DNA from 3 places in the Erwinia psychrophila genome. Region 1 is predicted to be linked to each of the others. Evidence: predicted binding sites of a transcription regulator. Region 1 holds the regulator's gene; each other region holds the start of a gene.
The links. The regulator sigma-54, encoded in region 1, starts transcription at its own class of promoters, with help from an activator protein. The targets are predictions, from matches to a motif close to GTTGGCACANNTTTCGCTNT.

Region 1 (10,054 bases):
TTAATTTGTGATGTTGATGGCGTCATGTCAGATGGCGTGATCTATCAGGGAAATAGTGGTGAAGAGCTGAAGGGATTTAACGTTCGTGATGGCTATGGCATTCGCTGCCTGCTGACCTCTGATGTGGAAGTCGCTATTATAACCGGCCGCAAAGCAAAGCTGCTGGAAGATCGCTGCGCCACGCTTGGCATTACGCATCTTTACCAGGGACAGTCAGATAAGCTTTTGGCCTTCCGTGAACTTCTGGATAAACTGTCGTTACGCCCGGAGCAGGTCGCTTACATTGGTGACGATCTGATCGACTGGCCGGTGATGGCCGAGGTGGGACTGAGCGTCAGCGTGGCAGACGGGCATCCCGTCCTGCTTCCCCGAGCGGATTATGTGACCCGTATCGCGGGTGGCCGCGGTGCCGTAAGAGAAATTTGCGACCTTATCCTGATGGCACAGGGTAAGTTCGATGAGGCCAAAGGGCAGTCGGTATGAGTAGAACGCGGCGTTGGATTACGCTATTGCTGGCCCTCGTGGCCTTGGTATTAATCGGCTGGAATCTGGCCGGCCCCGACGATGACGCCTCACCGGTCACCGCCAATGAACTTGAGCCGACCTATACCAGTCAGACATCTAATACGGTGGTTTATAATCCACAAGGTGCACTGAGCTATAAGCTGGTATCAGATAAAGTCACCCACTTCTCGGAAGAAGCGGTTAGCTGGTTCGATAATCCGGTAATGACGACCTATGACGAAAACAAAATCCCTACCTGGTCCGTCAGGGCGGATAAGGCCAAGCTAACCAAAGATCGCATGCTCTACCTGTATGGTCATGTTGAGGTCAATAGCCTGACGCAAGACGCTCAGATTGATCGGATCAAAACCGATAACGCTGTTGTAAACCTGGTGACGCAGGATGTGACGTCAGAAGATCAGGTCACGCTTTATGGCCGTAGCTTCAACTCTACCGGGATGAAACTGCGTGGGAATTTACGGAAGAAAACTGCCGAGTTGATTGAAAAGGTCAAAACCTCCTATGAAATTCAAAATGAAAAACAACCTTAAGTTTCTGACCCTCGGCCTGCTGTTAGCGGCCAGCCTGCCTGCGTTCGCCCTGACGGGCGACTCTGACAAGCCGGTTAATGTGAACTCGGAAAATCAGGCGCTGGACATGCTGGGTAACGTAGCCACCTTTACCGGCAACGTTATTGTTACCCAGGGGACGATTAAGATCACGGCGGATAAAGTCGTGGTTACCCGCCCTAATGGCGACAGTAACAAGACGATCATTGATGCCTATGGCAACCCGGCTACCTTTTATCAGATGCAGGATAATGGCAAACCGGTAAAAGGGCATGCGCAGAAAATGCATTATGAGCTGGCTAAAGATTTTGTTGAGCTGACCACCAATGCCTATCTGGAACAGCTGGACAGCAACGTCAAGGGCGACCGCATCACCTATCTGGTGAAAGAGCAGAAGATGCAGGCCTACAGCGATTCCGGCAAGCGCGTGACCACCGTACTGGTGCCTTCGCAGCTACAGGACAAAGGCACCCAGTCAAACGGACAGAAAAAGAGTAACTAATGGCGACTTTAATTGCGGAAAACCTGGCGAAGGCCTACAAGGGCCGGCGCGTAGTCGAAGATGTTAGCCTGAAGGTGAAATCCGGCGAAATCGTGGGTCTGCTTGGCCCTAACGGCGCGGGAAAAACCACGACGTTTTATATGGTCGTCGGCATCGTTCCCCGTGATGCGGGCCGCATTATTATTGATGATGAAGATATCAGCATCCTGCCGCTTCACGCGCGCGCGCGCCGGGGCATCGGCTACCTGCCGCAGGAAGCGTCTATTTTCCGCCGGCTCAGCGTGTTTGATAACCTGATGGCGGTGCTGCAGATTCGCGACGACTTAACGGCAGAGCAGCGTGAAGATCGCGCCAATGAGTTAATGAACGAATTTCACATTGAGCATCTGCGTAACAGCATGGGCCAGGCCCTGTCGGGCGGTGAACGGCGCAGGGTAGAGATTGCGCGGGCGCTGGCGGCAAATCCTAAATTTATCCTGCTGGATGAACCCTTTGCAGGGGTGGATCCTATCTCCGTTATCGATATCAAAAAGATCATTGAGCATCTGCGTGACAGCGGGCTTGGCGTGCTGATCACCGACCACAACGTGCGGGAAACCCTGGCGGTCTGTGAACGGGCTTATATCGTCAGCCAGGGGCATCTGATTGCCCACGGCTCGCCGGAAGAAATCCTGGCGGATGAACAAGTTAAGCGAGTCTACTTGGGAGAAGAGTTCAGACTCTGATAAGGTGTCCAGACCAGCCGGGAATTTTGAGGAATTAGTATCCTGAATATGAAGCAAGGTTTGCAACTCAGGCTTAGCCAACAGCTTGCCATGACGCCACAGCTGCAACAGGCCATCCGCCTGCTGCAACTCTCTACGCTTGAACTCCAGCAGGAAATTCAGCTGGCGCTGGAAAGTAATCCGCTGCTTGAACAGACCGACATTCATGAGGAAGTGGACGCCCGCGAGTATCAGGAAAAAGAAGCGCTCGATACCCGTGAAGCGCTTGAGCAAAAGGATATGCCGGAAGAACTTCCGCTGGATGCGACCTGGGACGAAATCTACACCGCAGGTACTCCGTCCGGAACCGGAACCGATTATCACGACGATGAGCTGCCCATTTATCAGGGCGAGACCACCCAGTCGCTCCAGGATTATCTGATGTGGCAGGTGGAGCTGACGCCGTTTAGCGATACCGATCGTGCCATCGCCACTTCTATAGTGAATGCCGTGGATGAAACCGGCTACCTGACCGCAGGCTTGCAGGAGATTCAGGAAAGCCTCGGCAATGAGGAGATCGCGCTGGAAGAGGTTGAGGCGGTGCTGAAGCGCGTACAGCGGTTCGATCCGGTTGGCGTCTGTGCCCGCGATTTGCGTGACTGTTTGCTGGTCCAGCTTTCTCAGTTTACGGAGATCCCTTTCCTGAAAGAGGCTACGCTTATCGTTAGCGAACACCTTGACCTGCTGGCGAACCATGACTTCCGCAGCCTGATGCGCGTAACCCGTCTGAAAGAAGACGTGTTAAAAAATGCCATGCAGCTGATTCAGACCCTTGATCCCCGTCCCGGCCAGTCGATTAATACCAGCGAGCCGGAATACGTTATCCCGGACGTACTGGTGCGCAAGGTCCGCGATCGCTGGACGGTAGAGCTGAATTCAGACAGCGTGCCGCGGCTGAAAATCAATCAGCACTATGCAGCCATGGGCGGCAGTACGCGTAACGACAGCGACAGCCAGTTTATTCGCAGCAATTTGCAGGAAGCGAAATGGCTGATCAAAAGTCTTGAGAGCCGGAATGATACGCTGCTCAAGGTAACGCGCTGCATTGTCGAGCAGCAGCAGGCGTTCTTTGAACAGGGCGAAGAATTTATGCGCCCGATGGTGCTGGCGGATATCGCTACCGCCGTCGAAATGCATGAGTCCACCATTTCCCGCGTGACCACGCAGAAGTATCTGCACAGTCCGCGAGGGATATTTGAACTGAAGTATTTTTTCTCCAGCCACGTCAGCACCGAGGGGGGTGGCGAAGCCTCCTCCACGGCGATACGCGCGCTGGTGAAAAAATTAATCTCGGCGGAGAATCCCGCCAAGCCTCTGAGCGACAGCAAGCTGACCGCCCTGCTTTCCAGTCAGGGAATCATGGTGGCACGCCGTACCGTCGCGAAGTACCGAGAGTCTTTATCCATCCCGCCCTCAAACCAGCGAAAACAGCTGGTCTGAACGAACAGATAAGGAAGAGCGTATGCAACTCAATATCACTGGCCAGCATGTTGAAATCACTGAACCTTTACGGGATTTTGTGACGACAAAATTTGCCAAGCTTGAGCACTATTTTGACCGGATAAATCAGGTTTACATTGTTCTCAAAGTGGAAAAGGTCACGCAAATCGCGGATGCCACACTGCATGTAAATGGCGGAGAGCTGCATGCTACCTCGGAAGATAAAGATATGTACGCGGCGATTGACGGCCTGATCGACAAGCTGACTCGCCAGCTCAACAAACATAAAGACAAACTGAAACAACACTAAATTTCACTCAGACATTGATTCTTTTTTCGTCACCCTCATCTCCCTGGAAGGTGACGGAAGATTTTCGGCCCGTACTCTGCTGACAGGGTACGGGCCGTTGATCAATAAGAAGGCCATCTGGCCAGGCGGAAGTGAACACGTAAGTGAACCTATGATGAACAATGACTTAAAACTGGAACTGGGCTCTGTACTAAGCGTTTCCTGCACCCGAAACGGGGTACACTGCCAGAGTAAAAAGCGGGCGCTGGAAATCATCAGCGAGCTGGCAGCCAAGCAGCTTAACCTTCCGCACCAGACGATTTTTGAAGCGATTCTGACGCGTGAACGGATGGGAAGTACCGGCATCGGTAACGGCATTGCCATCCCTCATGGCAAGCTGGTTGAAGATACGCTGCGCGCGGTTGGCGTTTTTATACGCCTCGATCAGCCTATCGCCTTTGACGCCATCGATAATCAGCCGGTCGACCTGTTGTTCGCTCTGCTGGTGCCCGCAGACCAGTGTAAAACGCATCTGCATACGCTTTCGCTGGTGGCCCGACGCCTTGCCGATAAAACCGTCTGTCGTCGTCTGCGGGCAGCGCAGAGCGACGAGGAGCTCTTTGAGATCATGGCTGAGGGCCAGGAGGAGAGTCACTAACCTTTCACGTCGGCAGACGCCGGCTGATTAAATGAATAAGCGTGTGCCGGATACCCTTGTGCTGACGCAGGGGTTCCCCGGCTTACTGGTAACTCAGGAGAATAAGTCATGGTGCTGATGATCGTCAGCGGGCGTTCAGGTTCCGGCAAGTCCGTCGCGCTCCGCGCGCTGGAGGATATGGGCTTTTACTGTGTGGATAACCTGCCCGTGGCTTTACTGCCTGAACTGGCGAACTCACTGGCCGACCGCAATATGTCTGCTGCGGTCAGCATTGATGTTCGTAATATGCCCGAGTCGCCTGAGATTTTTGAAAAGGCCCTGACCAGCCTGCCGGACAGCTTCTCGCCACAGCTTCTCTTCCTTGATGCCGATCGTAACACGCTGATCCGTCGCTACAGCGACACGCGCCGTCTGCATCCGCTTTCCAGCAAGAACCTTTCGCTGGAAAGCGCCATTGACGAAGAGAGCGATCTGCTGGAGCCGCTGCGCTCGCGAGCCGATCTGATTGTAGATACGTCGGAGATGTCAGTGCACGAGCTGGCCGAGATGTTGCGTACGCGCCTGCTAGGCAAACGCGAACGCGAGCTGACGATGGTTTTCGAATCCTTTGGCTTTAAGCACGGTATTCCCATCGATGCGGACTACGTTTTTGATGTCCGTTTTTTGCCTAACCCACACTGGGATCCGAAACTGCGTCCGATGACAGGGCTGGACCGGCCCGTTGCCGCCTTCCTCGATCGTCATACCGAAGTGCATAACTTTATCTACCAGACGCGAAGCTATCTTGAACTCTGGCTGCCGATGCTGGAAACGAACAACCGTAGCTATCTAACCGTTGCCATCGGCTGTACCGGCGGTAAACATCGCTCAGTTTATATTGCGGAACAGCTTGCTGACTATTTCCGGTCGCGCGGTAAAAATGTTCAGTCTCGCCACCGAACGCTGGAAAAACGTAAAACATGACCGTCAGGCAAACTGTAGAGATCAAAAATAAGCTGGGCATGCACGCCCGGCCCGCGATGAAGCTTTTTGAGCTGGTTCAGAGCTTTGATGCCGAAGTCCTTTTGCGCAACGAAAGCGGCACTGAAGCAGAGGCAAGCAGCGTGATCGCTCTGCTGATGCTGGATTCAGCAAAAGGGGGGCATATCGAAATCGAGGCGAACGGTCCGGAGGAAGAGAACGCGCTACGGGCGGTGATTGAGCTTTTTGATGCCGGTTTTGATGAGGAGTGATTGCGGAAACGCCGGGCGCGGCGACGCCCGGGGCACGACAGGCTGTTACAGCTTGTACTTCTGAATAAAACTTTCCCCGCCAAGCTGTCTCATCTGGCGCAGGATCCATTGCTGCCGCTGCCGGACATAGGCTGAGGGCGCATCGGCGCGAAAACGAATCGGGTTGGGTAAGACGGCGGCCAGCAGCGCCGCTTCCGACATTGTCAGCCGGCTGGCAGGCTTATGGAAAAAGCGTTGTGACGCTTCCTCCACGCCAAAGATCCCGGGCCCCAACTCCGCCACGTTCAGATAAACGGTCAGAATACGACGCTTCGTCCAGACAGTTTCAATGCCAAGCGTCAAACCCGCCTCAATCCCTTTACGTATCCAGCTACGTCCGTCCCATAAAAAGAGATTCTTCGCCGTTTGCTGAGTGATCGTCGAGGCTCCCCGCATCCGCCCGCCGTCATTATCCAGCACCGACTGAATCGCCTGCACGTCGAAGCCCCAATGAGTAGGAAACTTCTGGTCTTCAGAGGCGATGACCGCCAGCGGCATCCAGTCTGCTATCGCGTCACGCTTTACCCAGTCTGAATGGGCAACATAGCTAAAATTACCGCTAAACCAGGCACTCAGCTGACGTTCAGCCATTACGGCGGAAAAGGGGACCGGCAGAAAGGAGAACAGCACAATGCCAGCGATCCCCGCCCCCACCAGGCCCGAAAGGCAGCAAAGCAGCCAGAACCTGATGCGCTTTAGCCGCGTTTTCTTAGGGCGTCTCATAACGTTTTTTCCATTTCTGTCTTATCATTTCCCGTAAAAACTGTGATCAATCCTGCCTTTTTAAAAGAAAGGCTTCAAGCATCAGATAAAAGATGAATGTCCATAACACCCATGAAATTTCCAGGGGATTACCTAAATGCGCCTCCCGCTTCAATCACTTCCGCGCATCAGGAATCGGTTCCATTAAAAAGCGAAACTTAACGTTTCCTTAAACTGTCAGAAAAAATGGCGAACAGCTTTAAAACAAAATGATTCACATATCTTATCAGTACCGGCGGAAAATATTTACATAACTGCTGATAACCCTCGTTTCAAAATTGTCTCTATTGGGTATTCCGTCATGCTGAAGCTTTTTTTATTTATAACGATATAACCATAATAACCGGCGAGATTATTTTGATTAATAGGTAAAAACTTCCATTAACGGTGATGCTATTGCGGTGAAACTCAGCAGAAAGACGGAGACGTCAATCTCATAAAAAAACAGGCGTTACAGCCAGTTAAATCCGATTGATGTGACGAGGGGTTTTCTTAGCATCGTTGCTAGCGCTCAAAAGCGGGGTGCATCGCGAGATGTTAATCCAAATTCGTCAAAAAACGCCACAAACGTACGAAGAACAACCAATACAGCGCTAAAATTCACGCCAGACTTGACTGTGTCATCAAATTAATGTTTTCTGTCTGGGAACGCTGCTCTACATCACACATTTTAATGAATTTAGTCACATGTGATGCAGGATTTGCTAAGGTAGTTCCTGAGCGTTTCACCAATACCGCGCCTGTGCTTTTAAACTCTTCTTCTCAGAATAGCGCAGGTTACCCTTTTCCCTGGTGTTGGCGCAGTATTCGCGCACCCCGGCTTCGGTCGGGGTCATTTTTTTCCAGCGTCAGAAACCCATTTGCGTAACACATCCACATCGTGCCGCCACTCCTGTTTCAGTTCGTCAATCCATTCCTGAACGTTGTCCCACCATGCCGGCAGCTCCGGACTCTGTATCTGTTTAGCGATCTGCTGCAAATGCACCAGCCCGACGGATCCCGCTGCGCCTTTAATTTTGTGCCCCTCTTCCGCAATCCCTTTCTGGTCGCGCGCCATCATGTTTGAATCCAGCACCTCCAGATAGCCCGGCATCATCTGCTCAAACATCGCCAGGCTCTGCTCAATTAGCTGTGGGCCGACCAGTTCTATGTACTGCTCCAGCATGGCGACATCCAGCAATGCCAGTTTTTTCGTATCCAGCGGGGGTTCCTGTGGGGTTTCCGTCTCGTCGTGCTGATAATCCCAATATTTTTTGATTATTGCGGTCAGCGCAGGCACGGCCAGCGGCTTGCTCAACACATCGTCCATGCCCGCCTCCAGATACTCTTTCTTATCCTTCAGAACATTGGCCGTCAGCGCCACCAGCGGTGGAAGATGATGGCCAGCGTAGCGGCGATGAATTTCACGGGCCACGTCAAGACCGGTCATATCGGGCAACTGGATATCCAGCAGCACCAAATCAAATTCGTCAGGATCAAACAGCGCCAGAGCGGCCTCGCCCGTCATGGCAACCTCGACGCTGTTCCCTAACTTCTCAAGTACAGAACGCGCCACCACGACGTTCAGTTCAATATCTTCAACCAGCAGCACGTGCAGCGCAGGTAACGGCATATCGTCGGCGGGCTGCTCATCTTCGATTTGCTCAACGATGCGGGGAGCATTCACCGTCAGCGTAAAGCAGGAGCCTGCTCCTGGCGAACTGCGCACCGTGATGTCGCCTCCCATGCTTTGCGCCAGCCGGCGAGAAACGGCAAGGCCGATCCCGGTGCCCGTCGCGGGCTTGCCACCTCGCTGATCCTTAACCTGATAATACATCGCGAAAATTTTATCCTGCTCATCCTCAGGGATCCCCATCCCGGAATCTTCAACCTCAAAACGCAGGGAATCCTCCCCCTGACAGGCCACCCGTACCACGATGCGGCCCTGCTGGGTAAACTTCACCGCATTACCGATCAGATTCCACAGAATCTGACGCAGACGCGTACCGTCGGTAATAATCTGATGAGGAAGAGGCAGTTCAGGCTCAAGGACAAACTGTAGCCCTTTCGGCTGCACCAGCAGGCCAGAGAGATTTTCAAGATCGGCCAGAAAGCTGGTGAAGTCGATCGGCTGATTATCCAGCTGAACCTTACGCCGCTCGATTTTATCCATCTCAATAACGTCGTTGAAGATATTGCCGAGCGTAATCGCTGAGACGTGAATGGTTTTCAGGTATTTAAGCTGCTCCTGGTTAAGCTCAGTATCGAGAAGAATGCGGCTCAGGCCGACGATGCCATTAAGCGGCGTACGAAGCTCGTGGCTGATCGTTGAGATAAAGGTGGTCTTTTCCCTGCTGGCGCTTTCTAACGCGTCCTGGTAGCGCTTACGCTCCGTAATATCGCGTCCGAAGCCCATCAGTCCGCTGCGTTTTCCGACACGGTCATAATAAGGCACCTTGCGGATCTCAAAGCAGGCCTTGCGCCCGTCCGGATATTGCAGCCACTGTTCATAGGTTAGTGAGACGTTGTGACGAAACACTTTTTCATCCGTCTCCAGAACCTTGGTCGACGCATCTTCATCATAGACATCGCGGGGCGTAAGGCCGATAAGCTGTTTTTCACTTTTGCCAGTAAGCAGTTCCATTGCGCGGTTACAGCCGGAGAACTGCTCATCAATGTTGCGGTAGAACACTAAATCGGGAGAGGCGTCCAGAAACGAGCGCAGGAAGGATGACTGCTGCTCCAGTTCAATCTGCGCCTCTTCACGCCGGGCCATCTCTTCTTTCAGTTTTTCTACGATTTGCAGGCGCGCTTCTTCCGCCTTGATACGATCCGCAATCTCCTGATTTAGCTGGGTAATATTGTCTTTCATTTGCTGGTTAAGTTCTAAGTCGCGGTGGCGCATCTCTTCAAGTTTATCCACCAGTCTGGAAAGCCGCTGCCTGGATTCCTCCAGCTGTTCCACCACGACCGACAGAAAATAGACGGCCCACGGCGTGATCAGCAGCCCAAAGAACACCGAACGAACAATATCAATGCTTTCCACGTGCCCGCGCAGCACCATGGTGACAGCCATCTGCACGATCATCGCCAGTACAACCAGCGCTGAAGCCAGCAGCAGCGAGAAGCGGACCAGCCCCAGCTTCACCATAAGATCAACATAGTACTGAGCTAACAACCGAATTTGTTTCATTAGGGATTCCTTCCAGACCAGTTGCCGCATCATAACGTAAAAGCGGAAAAGGCGAATACTTCCTGAAGCAGCCTTCCTGCACCAGGGTGGTGCGTGATAAGGATTAGCGTCGTTGTGGCTCAG
Region 2 (10,054 bases), on a different contig from region 1:
GCACCCGGCCAAGATCGCTCCAGACTCCGAGAACCCGGTTGAAGTCAATATCGACAATGACGTTACCTAAATCAAAGATATACAGCATGGTCATCTCCTTTTGTGCCGGTGAGCTATTCACTCTAGCGGTAAATGTGGAGGCTGAACAGGAGGAAGGGTTTTCATCAGGCATAAAAAAACGCCCTCCGGAACCCGGAGAGCGTTTTTTACATCCTGCAGAGGCGATTACGACTCTTTAGGACCGCGGCTAGCGCGTTTACGATCGTTTTCCGTCAGGTGACGTTTACGAATACGGACGGACAGCGGCGTCACTTCTACCAGTTCATCATCATCGATGAACTCGATAGCCTGCTCCAGGGTCATTTTAATGGCTGGAACCAGGGTGGTCGCTTCGTCAGTACCGGAAGCACGCATGTTGGTCAGCTTCTTACCGGTCAGGCAGTTCACGGTCAGGTCGTTAGAACGTGAGTGAATACCAATGATCTGGCCTTCATATACTTCCGCACCGTGACCCAGGAACAGCTTACCGCGATCCTGCAGGCTGTACAGGGCGAAAGCAACCGCTTTACCCTGGCCGTTAGAGATCAGCACGCCGTTCTGACGCTGGCCAACTTCGCCCTGACGGATATCGTCATAATGGCTGAAGGTAGAGTAGAGCAGGCCAGTACCGGAAGTCATGGTCATGAATTCGTTACGGAAGCCAATCAGGCCACGGCTAGGGATCACGTAGTCGAGACGTACGCGGCCTTTGCCATCCGGATCCATGTTTTTCATGTCGGCTTTACGCTCGCCCATCGCCTGCATCACGGAACCCTGGTGCTGCTCTTCGATATCCAGCGTCACGTTTTCGAATGGCTCCTGCTTACGGCCTTCGAATTCGCGGAAGATAACTTTCGGACGGGATACGGCCAGTTCGAAACCTTCACGACGCATGTTTTCAATCAGAACGGACAGGTGAAGTTCACCACGACCTGATACGCGGAACGCGTCAGCATCGGATGTTTCTTCCACACGCAGCGCCACGTTGTGCACCAGCTCTTTGTTCAGACGGTCAAGGATCTGACGAGACGTCACATACTTACCTTCTTTGCCGCAGAACGGAGAGGTGTTGACGTTGAAGAACATGGTAACGGTAGGCTCATCAACGCTCAGGGCTGGCAGCGCCATAACATTCTGTGGATCACAGATTGTATCGGAGATGTTCAGCTCGCCCAGACCGGTGATAGCAATGATATCGCCTGCTTCCGCTTCGGTCGCGTCGATACGCTCCAGACCCAGGTGGGTCAGCACTTTGCCGACTTTACCGTTACGGGTTTTGCCTTCGCTATCAATGATAGTAACTTGCTGGTTTGGCTTAACTTTACCGCGTTTGATGCGGCCGATGCCGATAACACCCACGTAGTTGTTATAGTCCAGCTGAGAAATCTGCATCTGGAACGGCGCGTCCATTTCCACCTGCGGTGGGGAAACGTGCTCCACGATCGCTTCGTACAGCGGGGTCATGTCATCTGCCATTTCGGCATGATCAAGACCGGCGATGCCGTTCAGCGCGGATGCATAGATAACCGGGAAGTCGAGCTGTTCGTCAGTCGCGTCCAGGTTAACGAACAGGTCAAACACCTGATCCACAACCCAGTCTGGACGGGCGCCAGGACGGTCAACTTTGTTGATGACCACGATCGGCTTCAGACCATTAGCAAACGCTTTTTTGGTCACGAAGCGGGTTTGCGGCATAGGGCCATCCGTTGCATCCACAACCAGCAGCACCGAGTCGACCATCGACATCACACGCTCTACCTCACCGCCGAAGTCGGCGTGTCCTGGGGTATCCACGATGTTGATGCGGTAGTCGTTCCATTTAATGGCGGTGTTTTTTGCGAGGATGGTAATCCCACGCTCTTTCTCCAAATCGTTGGAGTCCATTACGCGCTCAGTTGCTTCAGTACGGGCATCAAAAGTACCGGACTGCTGTAGCAATTTATCAACCAGGGTAGTTTTACCGTGGTCAACGTGGGCAATAATGGCGATGTTACGCAAATTTTCGATCACAGCTTTGCCTCAGGCATTAGAAATAGCGCGCTATTGTACACGGATTAATCGAAGGACTGAACAGGATCACAAATTTCAATTAAAGATAACTGTCAGGATTGCTTTCAGAGCCATTTACAGTGCAAGAATTGCACTCCATCGAAAAAATGCACCAAATTAGTGCCCATCGGGCACCTGGAGGCACCATAATGGTGCGCGACTTCCATTGTGGTGCAGCTCGCGTTTCACGAGAGCGCGTATCATAGCGCTTTTCGGGCCAAATGAAAAAGTTGGCATAGATTTCGCTTTATATCACTTAAGCGATAAACGCCATTTCCACGACGGTTGATAGCTTGTCAGAGATCTTTATTATCGGATGACTAAGCCAGATAAGCAAAGTACACCGTGAAGATCTCTAACCACGACGACAATGACAAAATCCAGGAGAGTTAAGTATGTCCGCTGAACACGTTCTGTCGATGATGAACGAGCATGAAGTCAAGTTTGTTGATCTGCGCTTCACCGATACCAAAGGCAAAGAACAGCACGTCACCATTCCTGCTCACCAGGTTAACGCTGACTTTTTCGAAGAAGGCAAAATGTTTGACGGCTCCTCTATCGGCGGCTGGAAAGGCATTAACGAATCAGACATGGTTCTGATGCCGGACGCAACGACCGCCGTCCTCGATCCGTTTTTTGAAGATTCTACCCTGATCATCCGTTGTGACATTCTCGAGCCTGGCACCATGCAGGGCTATGACCGCGACCCGCGCTCTATCGCGAAACGCGCTGAAGACTTCCTGCGTTCTTCCGGTATCGCTGACACCGTGCTGTTTGGACCGGAACCTGAATTCTTCCTGTTTGATGACGTTCGCTTTGGCGCCACCACTTCCGGCTCTCATGTTGCGATCGACGATATCGAAGCCGCATGGAACACCGGTAAAGAGTACGAAGGCGGCAACAAAGGTCACCGTCCAGGTCTGAAAGGCGGCTACTTCCCGGTACCACCGGTCGACTCTTCACAGGACATCCGTTCTGCAATGTGTCTGACCATGGAACAGATGGGGCTGGTTGTTGAAGCTCACCACCACGAAGTGGCAACCGCAGGTCAGAACGAAGTGGCGACCCGCTTCAATACCATGACGAAGAAAGCGGACGAAATTCAGATCTACAAATATGTCGTGCACAACGTCGCCCATGCCTATGGCAAAACGGCGACCTTTATGCCAAAACCGATTTTTGGTGATAACGGTTCCGGTATGCACTGCCATATGTCTCTTTCTAAAGATGGCAATAACCTGTTCGCGGGCGACAAATACGGCGGCCTGTCTGAAATGGCGCTGTTCTACATCGGCGGTGTGATCAAACACGCTAAAGCGATCAACGCCCTGGCTAACCCGACCACCAACTCCTACAAGCGTCTGGTCCCTGGCTATGAAGCGCCAGTGATGCTGGCTTACTCCGCCCGTAACCGCTCTGCGTCAATCCGTATCCCGGTTGTGGCCAGCCCGAAAGCGCGCCGTATTGAAGCCCGCTTCCCGGATCCTGCCGCTAACCCTTATCTGGCTTTCTCAGCCCTGCTGATGGCTGGCCTGGACGGCATCATCAACAAAATCCATCCTGGCGATGCGATGGACAAAAACCTGTACGACCTGCCGCCGGAAGAAGAAGCTGAGATCCCAAAAGTTGCGGGTTCACTGGAAGAAGCGCTGAACGCCCTGAACGAAGACCGCGAGTTCCTGACGCGCGGCGGTGTGTTCACTGATGACACCATCGATGCCTACATCGAACTGCGTAAAGCTGAAATGGACCGCGTGCGCATGACGCCACACCCGGTCGAGTTCGAACTGTACTACAGCGTTTAATCAGGTAGTCCCCGGCAGGTTTATGCCGCAGCAAAATGGCCGAAGGTACTCCCGCCCTGGCGGAAGAGGCCTTAAGGCAGAAGTAAAAGTCGGGCCAAAGCCTGCTGCCGCGTAAAACCGCCTGGATTTTGTTGCCGTGGAAACGTACAGCCCATCTCCGGATGGGCTTTTTTCTCCACGCCCTCATCGTTCAGGAAGACGATCCCCGGATCTCGCCTCATAATGCACTAAAAGAGTGCAGGAGAACGCTGTATGGCAACAGGCACGCCGCCCGATGCTGGGCAGATTCTCAATTCCCTGCTTAACAGCATTTTGCTGGTTGATAGTGCGTTGGTGATTCACTACGCCAACCCTGCGGCACAGCAATTACTGGCACAGAGCTCTCGCAAGCTGTTTGGCACACCGCTGCCGGAACTGGTGGGATATTTCTCGTTAAATATCGACGTCATGCATGAGAGCCTGAATGCAGGTCAGGGATTTACAGACAGTGAAGTGACTCTTGTGGTGGACAGCCGCGCGCATATTATGTCGCTGACGGCACAGCGTCTTCCCGAAGGGTTAATCCTGCTCGAAATGGCACCGATGGATAATCAACGCCGTCTCAGTCAGGAACAGATTCAGCATGCCCAGCAGGTTGCCGCACGGGATTTAGTCCGTGGGCTGGCCCATGAAATTAAAAATCCGCTGGGTGGATTACGGGGCGCCGCGCAGCTGCTGGAAAAAGCGCTGCCCGATCCCGCGTTAACAGAATATACCCGCGTGATTATTGAGCAGGCAGACCGGCTGCGCAATCTGGTCGATCGCCTGCTTGGCCCTCAGCAGCCGGGCATGCACGTCACGCAAAGTATTCATCAGGTGGCCGAGCGGGTGGTTAACCTCGTGTCGATGGAGCTGCCTGATAATGTCACGCTGGTCAGAGATTACGATCCCAGCCTGCCAGAACTTCCGCACGATCCGGATCAAATTGAACAGGTATTGCTGAATGTCGTACGTAACGCGCTCCAGGCGTTGGGGGAAGAAGGCGGGACAATTACGCTGCGTACCCGCACGGCGTTCCAGCTGACGCTGCACGGCGTACGCTACCGCCTGGTCGCGCGTATTGATATTGAAGATGATGGCCCCGGTATCCCGGCCCAGCTTCAGGATACGCTCTTTTATCCGATGGTCAGCGGACGTGAAGGCGGGACGGGTTTAGGGTTGTCGATAGCCCGTAGTCTTATCGATCAACATTCGGGAAAAATAGAGTTCAACAGTTGGCCCGGACATACTGAATTTTCGGTTTACCTGCCTATTCGCCAGTGAGGTTTCTATGCAACGAGGGATAGTTTGGATCGTCGATGACGACAGCTCCATCCGCTGGGTGCTTGAACGCGCCCTCACTGGAGCCGGTTTAAGCTGTGCCACTTTTAACAGCGGTAATGAGGTGCTGACCGCCCTTGCTACCAAGACGCCGGACGTTTTACTTTCAGATATTCGCATGCCCGGTATGGATGGCCTGGCCCTGCTGAAGCAGATAAAACAGCGGCATCCGATGCTCCCGGTCATCATAATGACCGCCCATTCGGATCTGGATGCCGCCGTCAGCGCCTATCAGCAAGGGGCATTCGACTATCTGCCAAAGCCGTTTGATATTGATGAAGCGGTTGCGCTGGTTGAGCGTGCCATCAGCCACTATCAGGAGCAGCAGCAGCCGCGCAATCAGCCGGTCAGCGGTCCTACCACCGATATCATCGGCGAAGCGCCAGCCATGCAGGATGTCTTCCGCATTATTGGCCGCCTTTCACGCTCTTCTATTAGCGTGCTGATCAACGGCGAGTCCGGTACGGGTAAGGAGCTGGTGGCTCATGCGCTGCACCGGCACAGCCCGCGTGCAAAAGCGCCCTTTATCGCCCTGAATATGGCCGCGATCCCAAAAGACCTGATTGAGTCCGAACTGTTCGGCCATGAAAAAGGGGCGTTTACCGGCGCCAACCAGATTCGCCAGGGGCGTTTTGAGCAGGCCGACGGCGGCACGCTGTTCCTGGATGAAATCGGCGATATGCCGCTGGATGTCCAGACTCGTCTGCTGCGTGTGCTGGCCGATGGGCAGTTTTATCGCGTCGGAGGCTATGCGCCGGTCAAGGTGGACGTCCGCATCATCGCGGCCACCCACCAGAACCTGGAGCTGCGCGTTCAGGAGGGCAAGTTCCGGGAAGATCTATTTCACCGCCTGAACGTGATCCGCGTCCATCTGCCGCCGCTGCGGGAGCGCCGTGAGGATATCCCTCGTCTTGCGCGCTATTTTTTACAGGTTGCGGCGCGGGAGCTGGGCGTGGAGGCGAAAATACTTCATCCGGAAACCGAAACGGCGCTGACCCGGCTGCACTGGTCCGGTAACGTGCGCCAGCTGGAAAATACCTGCCGCTGGCTGACGGTAATGGCGGCCGGACAGGAAGTGCTGATCCAGGATCTTCCTCCCGAACTCTTTGAAACGTCGACGCCCGACAACCCGGTACAGTCGCTGCCTGACAGCTGGGCGACGCTGCTGGCGCAGTGGGCAGATCGCGCGCTTCGTTCCGGTCATCAAAATTTGCTGTCGGAAGCGCAGCCGGAGATGGAGCGTACGCTGCTGACTACCGCCCTGCGTCATACGCAGGGGCACAAGCAGGAAGCGGCCAGGCTGCTGGGCTGGGGGCGAAATACCCTGACCCGTAAGCTGAAAGAGCTGGGAATGGAGTAGCGGAGGCAAAGCCGCGCGGCCTTATCTTTCCCCTGGCCGCGCGTAAAGATAAAGCCGGACACCGAACGATCCCGACAGTTGAGATGGCGTGTCGGTGTCCGGGCTTTACCTTTCTTCAGATGACCCGTGAAAATTGCTGCATACGGGCTTTCTGGCGCATGTAAACATCAAAGCACATGCAGATATTGCGGATCAGCAAACGTCCCTTAGGCGTGACCTGAAGGCCCTTCCCATGCCGTTCCACCAACCCATCCTCAATAAACGGCGTTAGCAGCGCCAGATCTTCAGAGAAATAGTCGGTAAAAGCCTGGCCGCGCGCGTCGAAATCGTCAAAATTGAGCGCAAAATGGCAAATCAGCGTTTTGATCACATCCCGCCGCAGGCAGTCATCTTCTGAAAGGACCACGCCCCGCCACAGCGCCGTTTGTTGCTCACCGACGCTGGCATAGTACGCCTTCAGCTCTTTTTGATTCTGGGCGTAAGTGTCGCCGATCATACTAATGGCAGAAACCCCCATTCCCAGCAGATCGCTGTCGCCCTGCGTGGTATATCCCTGGAAATTACGGTGCAGTTTTCCTTCCCGCTGCGCCACCGCCAGCTCATCATCGGGCCGGGCAAAGTGGTCCATACCGATAAACTGATAGCCTTCGGCGGTCAGCATGGCGATCGACTGCTGAAGTATGTCGAGCTTTTGTTGGGCATCCGGCAGATCGGCTTCCTTGATTTTACGCTGGGCGGCAAACAGGTTCGGCATATGGGCATAGTTGAATACGCTCAGCCTGTCCGGATTCAGCCCGGCAACTTTTTTCAGCGTGAAGGCGAAGCTTTCCGGCGTCTGCATCGGCAGACCATAAATTAAGTCCAGGTTTGTCGAGGTAAAGCCAAGCCTGCGCGCGCGCTCCACCAGCGCCACAATCATCTCTTCATCCTGTACGCGATTGACCTTCTCCTGCACCGCCTTATTGAAATCCTGAACGCCCATGCTCAGCCGGTTAAAGCCGGCGGCACGAAGATGATCCAGCACATCAAGCTCGATTTCACGCGGATCGACCTCAATAGAAAGTTCAGCGCGCTCGTCGAAGCGAAACTGTGACTTAAGCAGCCCAATCAGGCGGGTGATTTGCGCCTTGCTGAGATAGGTCGGCGTACCGCCTCCCCAGTGCATCTGCGTGACGGTGCGATCGACAAACAGCGGCGCGCGGGCGAGGATTTCTTTCTCCAGCACATCCAGATAGGCATCAGCTTTATGCTGCTGGCGGGTGACCACTTTATTACAGCCGCAGAAATAGCAGAGACGATGGCAGAAAGGGATATGAATATAGAGCGAAAGCGGACGACCGGGATAGCGCTGCGACGCCTGCATAAATGCGGCTTCATCATAATCCTGATGAAACTCCAGCGCGGTGGGATAAGACGTGTAACGTGGCCCAGAAATATTGTACTTCTGGATCAGGCCCTGATCCCATTCAATCATCTGTGTCACGATAGTCACTCCTTCGCAGGCGTCTGCGTCTGGTGGCCGACCGTCGGATAAAGGGGGAGTGCTGATTCAGGGGCGGACGGGCGGTGGTTCTGCGCAACCGGGCTTTCAGCCGCGACAGGCGACGAAGTTTAGCAAATAACCCGCCCAGCATGCAGAGCAGAATCAGCGCAAAAATTGATCCAGGCCAATTCATTAGCGGAGAAACCTTTTTTATAAGACAGCGCCAGATTGCGCTGCCTCAATATCTGCCTTCAGGCCGTGATAGTTACTGACCGCCCTTCAGCAGACGATACATATCCTCTTCGGCTTCTTCATCCTCTGCGCCGTCGTCCAGGGCAATGCCGAGCTCTTCCATCAGTATGTCGATACGATCCAGCGTCTCATCCAGCCAGGCCTGCTCTTCCGCAGATACCGTATCGCCATTCTCAAGGCGGTCGAGCAGCGCATCCAGACGTTCGTCGTTTTCGAGGGCCGTCAGCTCCTCCTGGGGAGAAAGAGCCACTTTTTTCTTTTCAGCGGGCTGCTTCACCTTCGCCGGTTTGGCCGGTTTGCTGCTGATACCTTCAGCCACCAGCGGCACGGGTTTTTTGCTGCCAATGCGTGGATCTTTGCTGCCAGACGCGCCGCTGCCTTTCTGATTCTGCACAACGGGATTAGCCCGGCTGCCGGAAGCATTACCGCGATGTTTTTTGTCACGTTTACGATCGCGTGCTTCAGCGTTGACGTCATCGCGCGTTTTGCGTTTAGTTTTCGCGGCTGGTTTTTTGTCCAGGGACGCGCGTGCGGGTTGCTTCATGGTTTTTGCTCTCAGGGATTTATCATTCAGTATAGAATTGCGGCGAAATCTAGCAGAAAGCGGACAAAGAAAAAAGGCGGCAGGTCACCCTGTCGCCTTTTTTCATCCCTTCCAGAGAAGGGTTGACTCATTCCGCATCCTTTTTAGCACACAACCTCCCTGTTTTCCGTTGCCTTTTCGTCCAGCCTGGACGCGATCCTTCCTTTTCGTGCTTCACCCTCAGCACCGTCCTTCCCTGCTCCACACTATCCCAATCTCCCTGAGCACTTCATCCTGAAGTAACCCCTCCCGGGTTATGACAGATACTGTAGACCATAGCGTCAGACACACAAGGTGAAGAAAGCAATTTTCCCGTTATTTTTTCAGTACCATCGTTAACGCAATGTTTTACGGCTCTGTTCTGTTAACGGCGTAAAAAAAATAGCGGCGATCGCCGTCAAAACTAATGGCAAATCGCTGACAAAATTCAGGCAGGCAAACGGACGGCTGGGCGCTTTCATTCCAGACAGGGTATACTCTGCGCAATCGCCCTTTTATCTGGAGTTTTTATTTTGCCTGGCTGGAATTATCACGTTACTCACTTTGTCACCAGCGCCCCTGACATCCGCCACCTTCCTCCCGATATCGGAATTGAAGTTGCGTTTGCCGGTCGTTCTAATGCGGGCAAATCCAGCGCGCTTAACACGCTGACCAACCAGAAAGCGCTGGCGCGTACCAGTAAAACCCCAGGGCGTACGCAGTTGATCAATCTGTTCCAGGTCGCGGAGGGTTACCGGCTGGTGGATCTCCCCGGCTATGGCTATGCAGAGGTCCCGGAAGAGATGAAGCTCAAGTGGCAGCGTGCGCTGGCAGAATATCTGCAAATGCGCGAATGCCTGAAAGGGCTGGTTGTCCTGATGGATATCCGCCATCCGCTAAAAGATCTGGATCAGCAGATGATTCAGTGGGCCGTGCAGAGTGGCATTGAGGTGCTGGTATTACTGACGAAAGCCGACAAGCTGGCCTCCGGTGCGCGTAAGGCGCAGCTGAACAAGGTGCGGGAAGCGGCTAAAGAATTTGTTGGCGATGTTCAGGTAGAGATGTTCTCTTCACTGAAAAAAATTGGCGTTGATAAACTGAGTCAGAAGCTGGATAGCTGGTTCAGTGAAATCCCACCGGCGACC
Region 3 (10,054 bases), on a different contig from region 1:
TCTGCGGCTGGGCAAACAGGGTCTTGCTGTCGCCCTGCTCCCAGACGCGCCCCTGATGCATAAATACCACGCGGTCGCCCACCTCGCGGGCGAAATTCATTTCGTGGGTCACCAGGATGAGGGTCATGCCCTCTTTTGCCAGCTGCTCCAGCACCTTGAGCACCTCACCGACCAGCTCGGGATCGAGCGCCGAGGTGATTTCATCGCACAGCAGCACTTTCGGGTTCATCGCCAGCGCCCGGGCAATGGCCACGCGCTGCTGCTGCCCGCCGGAGAGGCTCGCCGGGGCGTAGTCCATCCGGTCGCCCAGCCCCACTTTTTCCAGCATCCGGGCGGCCAGCGCGCGGCAGTCGGCCTCTTTCATTTTCAGCACGCGCCTCGGCGCCAGCATGACATTTTCCAGCGCGGTCATATGCGGAAACAGGTTGAAGTTCTGGAACACCATACCGATGGAACGGCTGATATCGCGCGCCTGAGAGTCGCGATCGGTAATGGTCATGCCGCCCAGTTTGATACTGCCTTCCTGATAGCCTTCCAGGCCGTTCATGCAGCGCAGCAGGGTGCTTTTTCCCGAGCCGCTGCGGCCGATAATCGAGATCACCTCGCCCATATCCACATCAAGATCCACGCCTTTCAGCACGTGATTGTCGCCGTAGTACTTCTGTACCTGATTAATGGTGATGAGCGGCATTGAATTTTTTCTCCAGGTACTGGCTGTAGCGGGACAGCGGATAACAGATCAGGAAGTAGCCCAGCGCCACCAGCCCGAACACTTTAAAGGGTTGATAAGTGACATTATTAAGAATGGTGCCTGCCTTGGTCAGCTCCACAAAGCCGATAATGGAGGTCAGCGCGGTGCCCTTGACCACCTGCACCGCAAAGCCGACCGTCGGTGCGATGCCAATACGCAGCGCCTGCGGCAGGATGACGCGGCTGAGCGTCTGACCAAAATGCAGCCCCAGACAGCGCGACGCCTCCCACTGTCCTTTTGGCAGGGCCTTGATGCTGCCGTACCAGATATCCGTCAGAAACGCGCTGGTATAGCAGGTGAGCGCCAGCGAGGCCGCCGTCCAGGGCGAGACGTTAATGCCGAACAGCGCCACGCCGAAAAAGGCGAGGAAGAGCTGCATCAGCAGCGGCGTTCCCTGGAAAAGCTCAGTCCAGGCGCGGATCGGCCACAGCGACCAGCGACGTCCGCCCAGGCGGAGCATGACCAGCGGCAGCGCCACCAGGGTGCCGCCCAGAAATGCGGTCAGCGACAGCAGAAGGGTCCAGCGCGCCGCCAGCAGCAGATTGCGCAGAATGTCCCAGTCGGTAAAAGTGGTCATCATGAGGTCACTCCCAGCCATTTGCGGCCCGCCGCCAGCAGCAGCTGCCGCAGGGTCACCGACAGAATCAGATAGATAAGCGTGGTCGCCAGATAGACCTCAAAGCTTAAAAAGGTGCGCGACTGGATCAGGTTGGCAGCAAAAGTCAGCTCCTCATAAGAGACCTGGGATACCACCGATGAGCCCAGCATTACGATGATGCACTGACTGACCAGCGCCGGATAAATCCGCTTCAGCGCGGGGGGAAGCACCACGCGCAGAAACGTCTGGCTGTGCGTCAGGCCAAGCACGCGCCCCGCTTCCCACTGCCCTTTCGGCGTCACCTGAATACCCGCGCGGATAATCTCCGTACTGTAGGCGCCGAGGTTGATCAGCATCGCCAGCAGCGCGGCCTCGCCAGCCGTCAGCTTCAGGCCAAGATTCGGCAGGCCGAAAACAATAAAGAACAGCTGCACCACGAAGGGCGTGTTGCGGATCAGCTCAACGTAACCTCCCCACAGGCGGCTTACCAGCGAGGGGCGACCGCTACGCAGCGCAGCACCCAGAATCCCCAGCGCCACGCCGCCGAGCGTCGCCAGCACGGTAAGCTGAATAGTGACCCGGAGACCGGCCAGCAGTTCAGGCCAGTAAGGCCAGAGCGCGGCAAAATCGAGTTGATCCATCATTGCCCGCCCTTACGCGCCGAGGTTCGCAGGCAGCGGCGCTTTCAGCCATTTTTCAGAGAGTCCGTTAAGCGTTTTGTCGGCAATAGCCTGCTCAATCAGCGCATCAACCTTCGCCTTCAGCGCCGGTTCACCCTTACGCATACCGATGAAGCAGGGAGAGTCTTTCAGCATAAATTTTGCGACCGGGGCTTTTTCTGGGTTCTGACGGGCGATGGCGGCAACGACCAGGTTGCCGGTAGCCACATACTGCACCTGACCGGAGAGAAAGGCCGACAGCGTGGTGTTGTTATCTTCATAGCGCTTCAGTTCGGTCCCTTCCGGCGCCACTTTGCTGAGCACCATGTCCTCCACCGCGCCGCGCGTTACGCCCACTGACTTACCGCTCAGCGCTGCGGCCTCCGTCAGCGTGGCATCCTTCGGGCCGAAGACGCCGAGAAAGAACGGCGCATAAGCGCGGCTGAAGGCGATCGCTTTTTCGCGCTCCGGGTTTTTGCCGAGGCTTGAGATCACCAAATCCACTTTATCCGTCTGAAGGTAGGGGACGCGGTTGGCGCTGGTTACCGGCACCAGCTGTAACTTAAGTTTCATCTCCTGCGCCAGGTACTTCGCCATATCAATGTCGTAGCCCTGCGGCTGAAGATCGGTGCCGACCGAGCCGAATGGTGGGAAGTCCTGCGGGATCGCCACCCGAAGCACGCCGCGTTTCTGAATATCCTGCAGGCCGTCCGCCACAGCATGAGGTAGCTGAGAGAGCATCAGCGCCGCGCCCACGATTGCCAGTAATACTTTTTTCATTTTCTCTACCCCGGTTAATCAATATGAAACGAAAGATTCCTGACAGGAGTATTTGCAACTAATGTGCCAGCGGGGTGGTTGAGGGCGTAAATTTATTGCCAGCCTTATTCTGCGGCTGAGAAAGTGAAAGAAACCCTCTGGTTAACCGCAGAAGTTTGGGCTGTCTTTGTTGAGCAACATTTTCGCTATCGGACTAATCGCGGCTTGAAAGCGGCCTGACGGGCTGGCAGAAAAGCGTCCAAAAGAAGGCAAAGCACCAAAATGGTGCCCCATCAGCGCTGTTCCAGCTCATCCAGATGGCCATAGAGTTCAGCAATCTGATGGATGCGCTGGCGGCCTTCGCTTAATAACTGATGCAATAGCGCGTTTGCCAGCAGATTAATCAAACTGTTGGCTGCCCCGTAACTGTCAAAGGCCGAGACGCTGTCCAGCGGTGCGCAAAGCTGCCAGCGGGCCAGCGCCAGTACGCTTTGCGCTTCGGGTTCGCAGATGACCAGCGTGGGGATGGCCGCGTTTTGCAGATGCAGCAGCAGCGGCCGGACAAGGCGGTGACGGCGGCGAAAGGCCAGCACCACTACGGTATCCTCCGGCGAGATGGCCACCAGCTCCTCCGACAAGGTTTGCCCCGGCTGCGGCAGAACCTGAACGTCGCCCCTCGCCTGAAGCAGCTGCTGGCGGAGGTGCAGCGCCAGCGGATAGGAATTTCGCATCCCGACAATAAAGATGCGTTTACTGACGGCAAGCTGCCGGACCACCTCGTTAAACTGCGCCGCATCAAGATCGTTCACCCAGCGGGTCAGATTAGCCATCTCCTGCTTGTAATGCCTGGCCAGCAGCGTGTTGCCCTGCACGGCGTCACGGTTATCCGTAAGCGGCATGCCGCTCTGACGCAGCGTGCGCAGCTCGTCACGCATATCTTTATATTTGTCATAGCCGAGATGTTTAAACAGGCGGCTGACCGTGGCCTTTGACACACCGCTTAGCCGCGCCAGTTCGGCGCTGTTGTAGCTGATCAGATCGTTAAAGTGGTCAAAAATAAAATCGGCGACGCGCTGCTCCTGCGGGGAGAGCTGCGGATAGTGGCTTTTCAGACGCTCATCAAGCTGCTTCATACGCTGGCCTTGTAACTTTTGTTTCAGGTGCTTCAGCATATACAAATAACGTGCCGGAAGATAAAAAAGGCCCGGGCGACGGCCCTCATTTCCGCTTCTCTTTTGCACCCTTTCACGGATCCTTCAGACAAACTGGAACAGCTCTTGCTTTAATTAAGCTCTCTTCCCTTAACCAATAAAAGAGACTGGCATGATCCAAAGTCATATTGCGCCGCGTGGCATGGCCGTGGCGCCCCATCATCTGGCCAGCCAGAGCGCGCTGGCGATCTTACGTGAAGGCGGCAACGCCATTGAGGCGATGGTGGCCGCTGCCGCGACCATTGCGGTGGTCTATCCGCATATGAACGGCCTGGGCGGCGACGGTTTCTGGCTGATTGTGCCGCCAGAAGGCGATCCGGTTGCGATTGACGCCAGCGGTGCCGCAGGCGCCCTGGCCAATTTTTCTTTTTATGGCGGGGCGAAGCAGATCCCCCATCGCGGGCCGAAATCTGCCCTGACCGTGGCGGGCACCGTCAGCGGCTGGGCGGAAGCGCTGGCGATTTCCGCAGAACGGAACGGTGCCACGCTGCCGCTTTCCCGGCTGCTCGCTGATGCCACCCGCTATGCGGCGGAGGGCATGCCAGTTACCCAGTCCCAGGCAGACGCGACCGCCAGCAAATATCATGAACTTCTCGATCAGCCCGGCTTTGCCGCCACTTTTCTGCCCGGCGGTGAACTCCCGCGCGCAGGCAGCCGCTTCACTCAGCCGGCGCTGGCCGAAACCCTTCGAGAATTAACCGTTCAGGGGCTGGAGAGCTTTTACCGTGGCCCGCTGGCCGGACGCTTTGCCGCTGAGATGGCCCGCCTGGGGATGCCCATTACGCTTGCGGATCTTAACCAGCATCAAGCCCGCCGCCGTACGCCGCTGCGCATTCAGCATGAGCATGGCGAAGTATTTAATATGACGCCGCCGACTCAGGGCATGGTTTCACTGGCGATCCTTGGCATTACCCGCCATCTGAATATGGCGGAAGCGGATGAGGCGCAAACCGTTCACCGCATCGTCGAAGCCACCAAGCTGGCGTTCAGCCTTCGCGATCGCTACATCACCGATCCGAGCCATATGCAGGAGGAGATGCAGACGCTGCTCGACTCTGACGTGCTGGCCACCATGGCGGCCACGATTGACGACAATCAGGCTGCGCCCTGGGGAAAGGGTAAGGGACCGGGCGATACGGTCTGGATGGGCGTGGTGGACAGCAGCGGCCTGGCCGTCTCTTTTATTCAGAGCATTTATCATGAGTTCGGCAGCGGCGTGGTGCTGCCCGGCACCGGCGTGACCTGGCAGAACCGCGGCGCGGCCTTCAGCCTCGATCCCGATCATCTGCTGGCGCTCGCCCCCGGCAAACAGCCTTTTCATACCCTGAACCCGGCCGCCGCCCGCCTGCGCGACGGCCGGACGATGGTCTATGGATCGATGGGTGGCGACGGTCAGCCGCAGACGCAGGCCGCCATCTTTACCCGCCATGTGGTGCAGGGACTCCCGCTCCAGCAATGTGTGAGCGCGCCGCGCTGGCTGCTGGGGCGTACCTGGGGCCAGACCTCCGACTCGCTGAAGCTGGAAGGCCGTTTTTCTCAGGAAACGTTCGACAGGCTACGGGCGATGGGGCATGAGGTGGAGAAATTACCCGACTTCAGCGAGGCCGTAGGTCATGCGGGCGCCATTGTCCGCCACGCTGACGGCATGCTGGAAGGCGCATGCGATCCCCGCAGCAACGGCAGCGCTGCCGGTTTTTAACAGGAGAAGAATATGACACACACCTCACCCGACTGGGCAACCTGGCTGGTACATATGGAGCAGGTTATGGGCGTCACGCTGGATGATGAACGACGGGCCGAACTGCACGTTCAGTTTACCCGCATCGCCGCCATGGCAGAACCGCTGATGGCTTTCCCACTGGACGATCGTCAGGAAGTGGCGGGGATTTATAAAGCATGAACCTCGCCACTTTTTCCATTGCCGGGCTGCGCGCCGCGCTGCGTCATGGCGAAATCAGCGCGCGTGAAATCGCCCAGCAGACGCTGGACGGGATTGAGAAACATAATCCGGCGCTGAATGCCTGGACGCACATTACCCGGGATCGTCTGTTCAGCGAGGCGGATCGTATCGATCGTATGCGCAAAACGGGGCAGGAACTGCCGCCGCTGGCGGCAATCCCTTACGCGGTGAAGAACCTGTTTGACGTTGCCGGAGAGACAACGCTGGCGGGCGCCCGCTTATTCAGCGATCGCCCTGCCGCTGCCCGTGATAGCTGGGCGGTCAACAGACTGGCAGGCGCGGGGGCGATGCTCTCCGGCATGCTGAATATGGATGCTTATGCTTACGGCTTCACCACCGAAAACAGCCACTACGGCGCTACCCGGAATCCTCACGATCTTAACCGCATAGCGGGCGGCTCGTCGGGAGGATCGGCGGCGGCAGTTGCCGCCGGGCTGGTCCCTTTCTCGCTGGGTTCCGATACTAACGGATCTGTGCGGGTGCCGGCCTCGCTCTGCGGCATTTTCGGCCTCAAGCCGACGTTTGGTCGCCTCTCGCGCGGCGGTACACACCCTTTTGTCGCCAGCCTTGACCATATCGGTCCTTTTGCCCGTACGACTGAGGATCTCGCCTCGGTCTATGATGCCCTTCAGGGCCACGATCCTGAAGATGGCTTTCAGGCTGAAAAACCCGTTCACCTTACCCACGCTCTTCTCGGACAGGGAGCGGAAGGCGTGCGCTGCGCCGTCCTCGGCGACTATTTTCAGACCTGGTGCAGCGATGAGGCGCGCGCTGCCGTAGCGGTGGCGGCCAAAGCGCTTAACGTGCAGGATGAGGTCAGGCTGCCCGACGCCGCGCTGGCACGTAGCGCCGCTTTTATCATCAGCGCTTCTGAAGGGGGCAACCAGTATCTTCCGGCGTTGCAGCATTCACCCGATCTCTTTGAACCTTTGTCGCGTGAGCGTCTGCTTGCGGGCGCGATGATCCCCGCCGCCTGGTACGTGCAGGCGCAGCGTTTTCGTCAGTACTTCAGGCAGCAGGTGCTGCCGCTATTTGAGCAGTTTGACGTCCTTATTGCCCCCGCCACGCCGCAAAGCGCCACGCTGGTGGGCCAGGAAACCATGCGTATTAACAATACCGATCTGCCGACCCGCGCCAGCATGGGTATGCTGACGCAGCCGATCTCCTTTCTCGGCCTGCCGGTTACCACGGTTCCGCTACAGGCGGGCGGCCTGCCGATTGGCTTACAGCTGATTGCAGCGCCTTTCCGCGAGGAGGCGTGCCTGCGGGTCGCCTGGACACTGGAAAAAATGGGCATTGCGCAAGCGATGCCCGCGAATCTGGAGGCGTTACGTTGAAAACGATGGAGATTAATCTTCCGGCGATTGTGGCCGAGGTCACCGCGGCCTTTTATCGCTATGAAGCGGCGCTGGTCAGCAACGATACGGCGGTGCTGGATGAGCTGTTCTGGCATGATGAGCGTACCGTGCGGCTGGGTGCCGGTGAAAATCTGTATGGCATCGGTGAGATCCGGGCGTTTCGCGCCTCACGTCCCGCTGCTGGCCTGATGCGACAGTTGCGTAAGACGACCATTGTCACTTTTGGGGAAGATTATGCGGTATGCAGTACGGAGTTTACGCGGGAAGGCAGTGAAAAAACGGGCCGCCAGCAGCAGACCTGGGTCAGGCTGCCCGACGGCTGGCGGATAGTTGCGGCCCAGGTCAGCCTGATGAGCTGAGCCTGGCGCTGCCGCAGGGAAGCGGCAGCGGGTAACATGCAGCGAGCGTTACGCCTGTGGTGCCGGATGCGTTTCCACCCAGTGCTCCGCAATCTGCTGGCGCGTGCAGATCCATACCTTATCGTGCTGCTGGAGATAATCCAGAAAACGCTGCAACGCCCGGAAACGACCGGGTCTGCCAAGCAGGCGGCAGTGCATGCCAATAGAGAGCATCCTGGGCGATGTCTCCCCTTCTTCATAAAGCACGTCGAAACTGTCTTTCAGATAGGTGTAAAACTGGTCAGCCGTATTGAACCCCTGCGGCGTGGCGAAGCGCATATCGTTCGCGTCCAGGGTATAGGGAATAATCAAGTGTGATTTTACCGTGCCATCCTGACAGGTGACCGGCATCCAGAACGGCAGATCGTCGCCGTAGTAGTCGCTGTCGTAGGTGAAACCGCCCTGCTCCACCACCAGCCGGCGCGTATTCGGGCTGTCTCGTCCCGTATACCAGCCCGTTGGCGCCTTGCCAAAAAGATCGCTGAGCGTATCCACCGCCTGCTGCATATGCTGCCGCTCGGTCCTGGCATCCATCCCCTGATAGTGGAGCCAGCGCCAGCCGTGGCTGACCACATCATAGTCAGCCTGTTTGATCGCCTCGACGATATCAGGGTTTCTGGCCAGCGCCATCGCCACGCCAAATACCGTCAGCGGAAGCCCGCGTTTGCAAAATTCATTATGGATGCGCCAGAAACCGGCCCGGGAGCCATATTCATACAGCGACTCCATCGACATATGGCGGTCGGGATAGCTCGCCGCACCGATAATATCCGACAGGAACTGCTCGGAGCCGGTATCGCCATGCAGCACGCTGTTTTCGGCTCCCTCTTCGTAATTAAGCACAAACTGCACGGCGATCCGCGCCTGGCCCGGCCAGGCCGCATCCGGCGGGTTGCCTGCATAGCCGCGCAGGTCGCGGGGATAGTTTTTATTAAAACTGTACTCTTTCTTCTCGCTAGCTTCTGTCATTTTCAGGGTCCTGTTGTCGGGCCGTTTTATTGTTTTAGTTTAGGCGGTCAAACTGACCCGACAGGCTTTTTCGGACGGGAAAGTCTAAATCACCATGCTTACTGGTCGTTAAACCCAGCGCCACCAGGGATTCCACCATTTTCACCGCTGCGCCTACGCCGTCGATGACCGGGATCCCCAGCTCGAAGGTCAGTTCGCGGGCGAGCGTCGCCATCCCGCCGCAGCCCAGAACAATTGCGCCGCTGCCATCCTCTTTTTTTGCCGCCAGGCAGCGTTCACGCACTTTTTGCTGCGCAAGGCCGCTGCCGTCTTCCAGCGCCAGCACCGGCAGGTCGATAGCGTGCAGCGCGGCGCAGTGATGTTCAAAGCCATACTGCCGCAGCAGGTGCCGGGCAATAATCAGGGTACGCGGCAGCGTGGTGACGACAGAGAAGCGCGTCGCCACCATCGTCGCCATATGCATGGCGGCCTCTGCAATACCGATAACCGGCCCCTGCGCCAGCTCGCGGGCGGCGAGCAGGCCGGGATCGCCAAAGCAGGCAATGACATGGCCGCAAACACCCTGCTCACGCCCGGCTTTTATCTGCTCAAGTACGCCGATCGCCGCGATCGCTTCGTCAAAGTGCCCCTCAATCGACGGCGCTCCCTGTGACGGATTTACCGCAACTATCTCCGTTTGCGGTCCAGCCACCGCGCGGGCGGCGGCGCCTATCGTTTCGGTCATGGCTGCGCTGACGTTGGGATTGATCACCTGAATAATCTGCTTTTCCTTCATCCTTTAACTCCCGTTGCTGCAAATAAGCTGGCGAAGTCCGGCACCGTCTCTCCCCCGCGTTCAAAGCGCAGGCTGGCCAGAATATGCTCAAAATGTTGCCGCATTGCGTCAGCAAGCGGGCCGCACGCTTTTTCCCTGATGAGCGTCGTCAGTCGTTCATGATCGTGACAGCGACATCCCTGCTGCCAGGGCGCGCCCCAGGCCGCAATCACCAGTGAAGAACGCTGGGTCAGGCGCGTCACCATTTCAGTGAGCACCTGGTTGCCCGCAATGGCCTGAAGCTGAATATGAAAGGCCGCAGAGTGGCGGATGGCGGCGGGGCCGTCGCCATCCGTATGCGCCTGCTGCTCCTGCCGGATAAGATTTTCCAGCGCGGCCAGATGCGGCGACCGGCAGCGGGCCAGTACATGCGGCAGATTGGCACACTCGATAAGCGAGCGGGTCTGAAAGATCTCCTTCGCCTCTTCAACCGATGGCGTGGCAACTTGCGCACCACGCCTGGGCAACAAGATCACCATCTGCACTACCGCAAGGCGCTGAAGCACTCTGCGGATACCGGTGCGGCTGACGCCAAAGACGCTGGAAAGCGCCTCTTCGGGCAGCCGGCTGCCGGGCG

Region 2: the regulator sigma-54 is predicted to act here: its motif matches at 2,318-2,337, upstream of glnA (glutamate--ammonia ligase).
Region 3: the regulator sigma-54 is predicted to act here: its motif matches at 4,032-4,051, upstream of AAH446_RS16755 (gamma-glutamyltransferase family protein).

The regions. Positions count from the first base shown of each region.
Region 1 covers NZ_JBCHVB010000005.1:240,422-250,475, forward strand. The annotation lists gene kdsC (3-deoxy-manno-octulosonate-8-phosphatase KdsC) at 1-483, shown strand, start outside; gene lptC (LPS export ABC transporter periplasmic protein LptC) at 480-1,055, shown strand; gene lptA (lipopolysaccharide ABC transporter substrate-binding protein LptA) at 1,027-1,575, shown strand; gene lptB (LPS export ABC transporter ATP-binding protein) at 1,575-2,300, shown strand; gene rpoN (RNA polymerase factor sigma-54) at 2,349-3,779, shown strand; gene hpf (ribosome hibernation promoting factor) at 3,802-4,089, shown strand; gene ptsN (PTS IIA-like nitrogen regulatory protein PtsN) at 4,241-4,726, shown strand; gene rapZ (RNase adapter RapZ) at 4,835-5,689, shown strand; gene npr (PTS phosphocarrier protein NPr) at 5,686-5,958, shown strand; gene mtgA (monofunctional biosynthetic peptidoglycan transglycosylase) at 6,004-6,720, opposite strand; gene arcB (aerobic respiration two-component sensor histidine kinase ArcB) at 7,592-9,931, opposite strand.
Region 2 covers NZ_JBCHVB010000009.1:7,094-17,147, reverse strand. The annotation lists gene yihX (glucose-1-phosphatase) at 1-88, opposite strand, end outside; gene typA (ribosome-dependent GTPase TypA) at 226-2,049, opposite strand; gene glnA (glutamate--ammonia ligase) at 2,484-3,893, shown strand; gene glnL (nitrogen regulation protein NR(II)) at 4,146-5,195, shown strand; gene glnG (nitrogen regulation protein NR(I)) at 5,203-6,612, shown strand; gene hemN (oxygen-independent coproporphyrinogen III oxidase) at 6,728-8,086, opposite strand; gene yihI (Der GTPase-activating protein YihI) at 8,361-8,891, opposite strand; gene yihA (ribosome biogenesis GTP-binding protein YihA/YsxC) at 9,443-10,054, shown strand, end outside.
Region 3 covers NZ_JBCHVB010000007.1:198,412-208,465, forward strand. The annotation lists gene AAH446_RS16730 (amino acid ABC transporter ATP-binding protein) at 1-691, opposite strand, end outside; gene AAH446_RS16735 (amino acid ABC transporter permease) at 672-1,328, opposite strand; gene AAH446_RS16740 (amino acid ABC transporter permease) at 1,328-1,993, opposite strand; gene AAH446_RS16745 (transporter substrate-binding domain-containing protein) at 2,003-2,788, opposite strand; gene hpxU (MurR/RpiR family transcriptional regulator HpxU) at 3,061-3,900, opposite strand; gene AAH446_RS16755 (gamma-glutamyltransferase family protein) at 4,091-5,677, shown strand; gene hpxX (oxalurate catabolism protein HpxX) at 5,690-5,878, shown strand; gene AAH446_RS16765 (AtzE family amidohydrolase) at 5,875-7,275, shown strand; gene hpxZ (oxalurate catabolism protein HpxZ) at 7,281-7,655, shown strand; gene puuE (allantoinase PuuE) at 7,704-8,663, opposite strand; gene hpxA (allantoin racemase) at 8,698-9,438, opposite strand; gene AAH446_RS16785 (GntR family transcriptional regulator) at 9,435-10,054, opposite strand, start outside.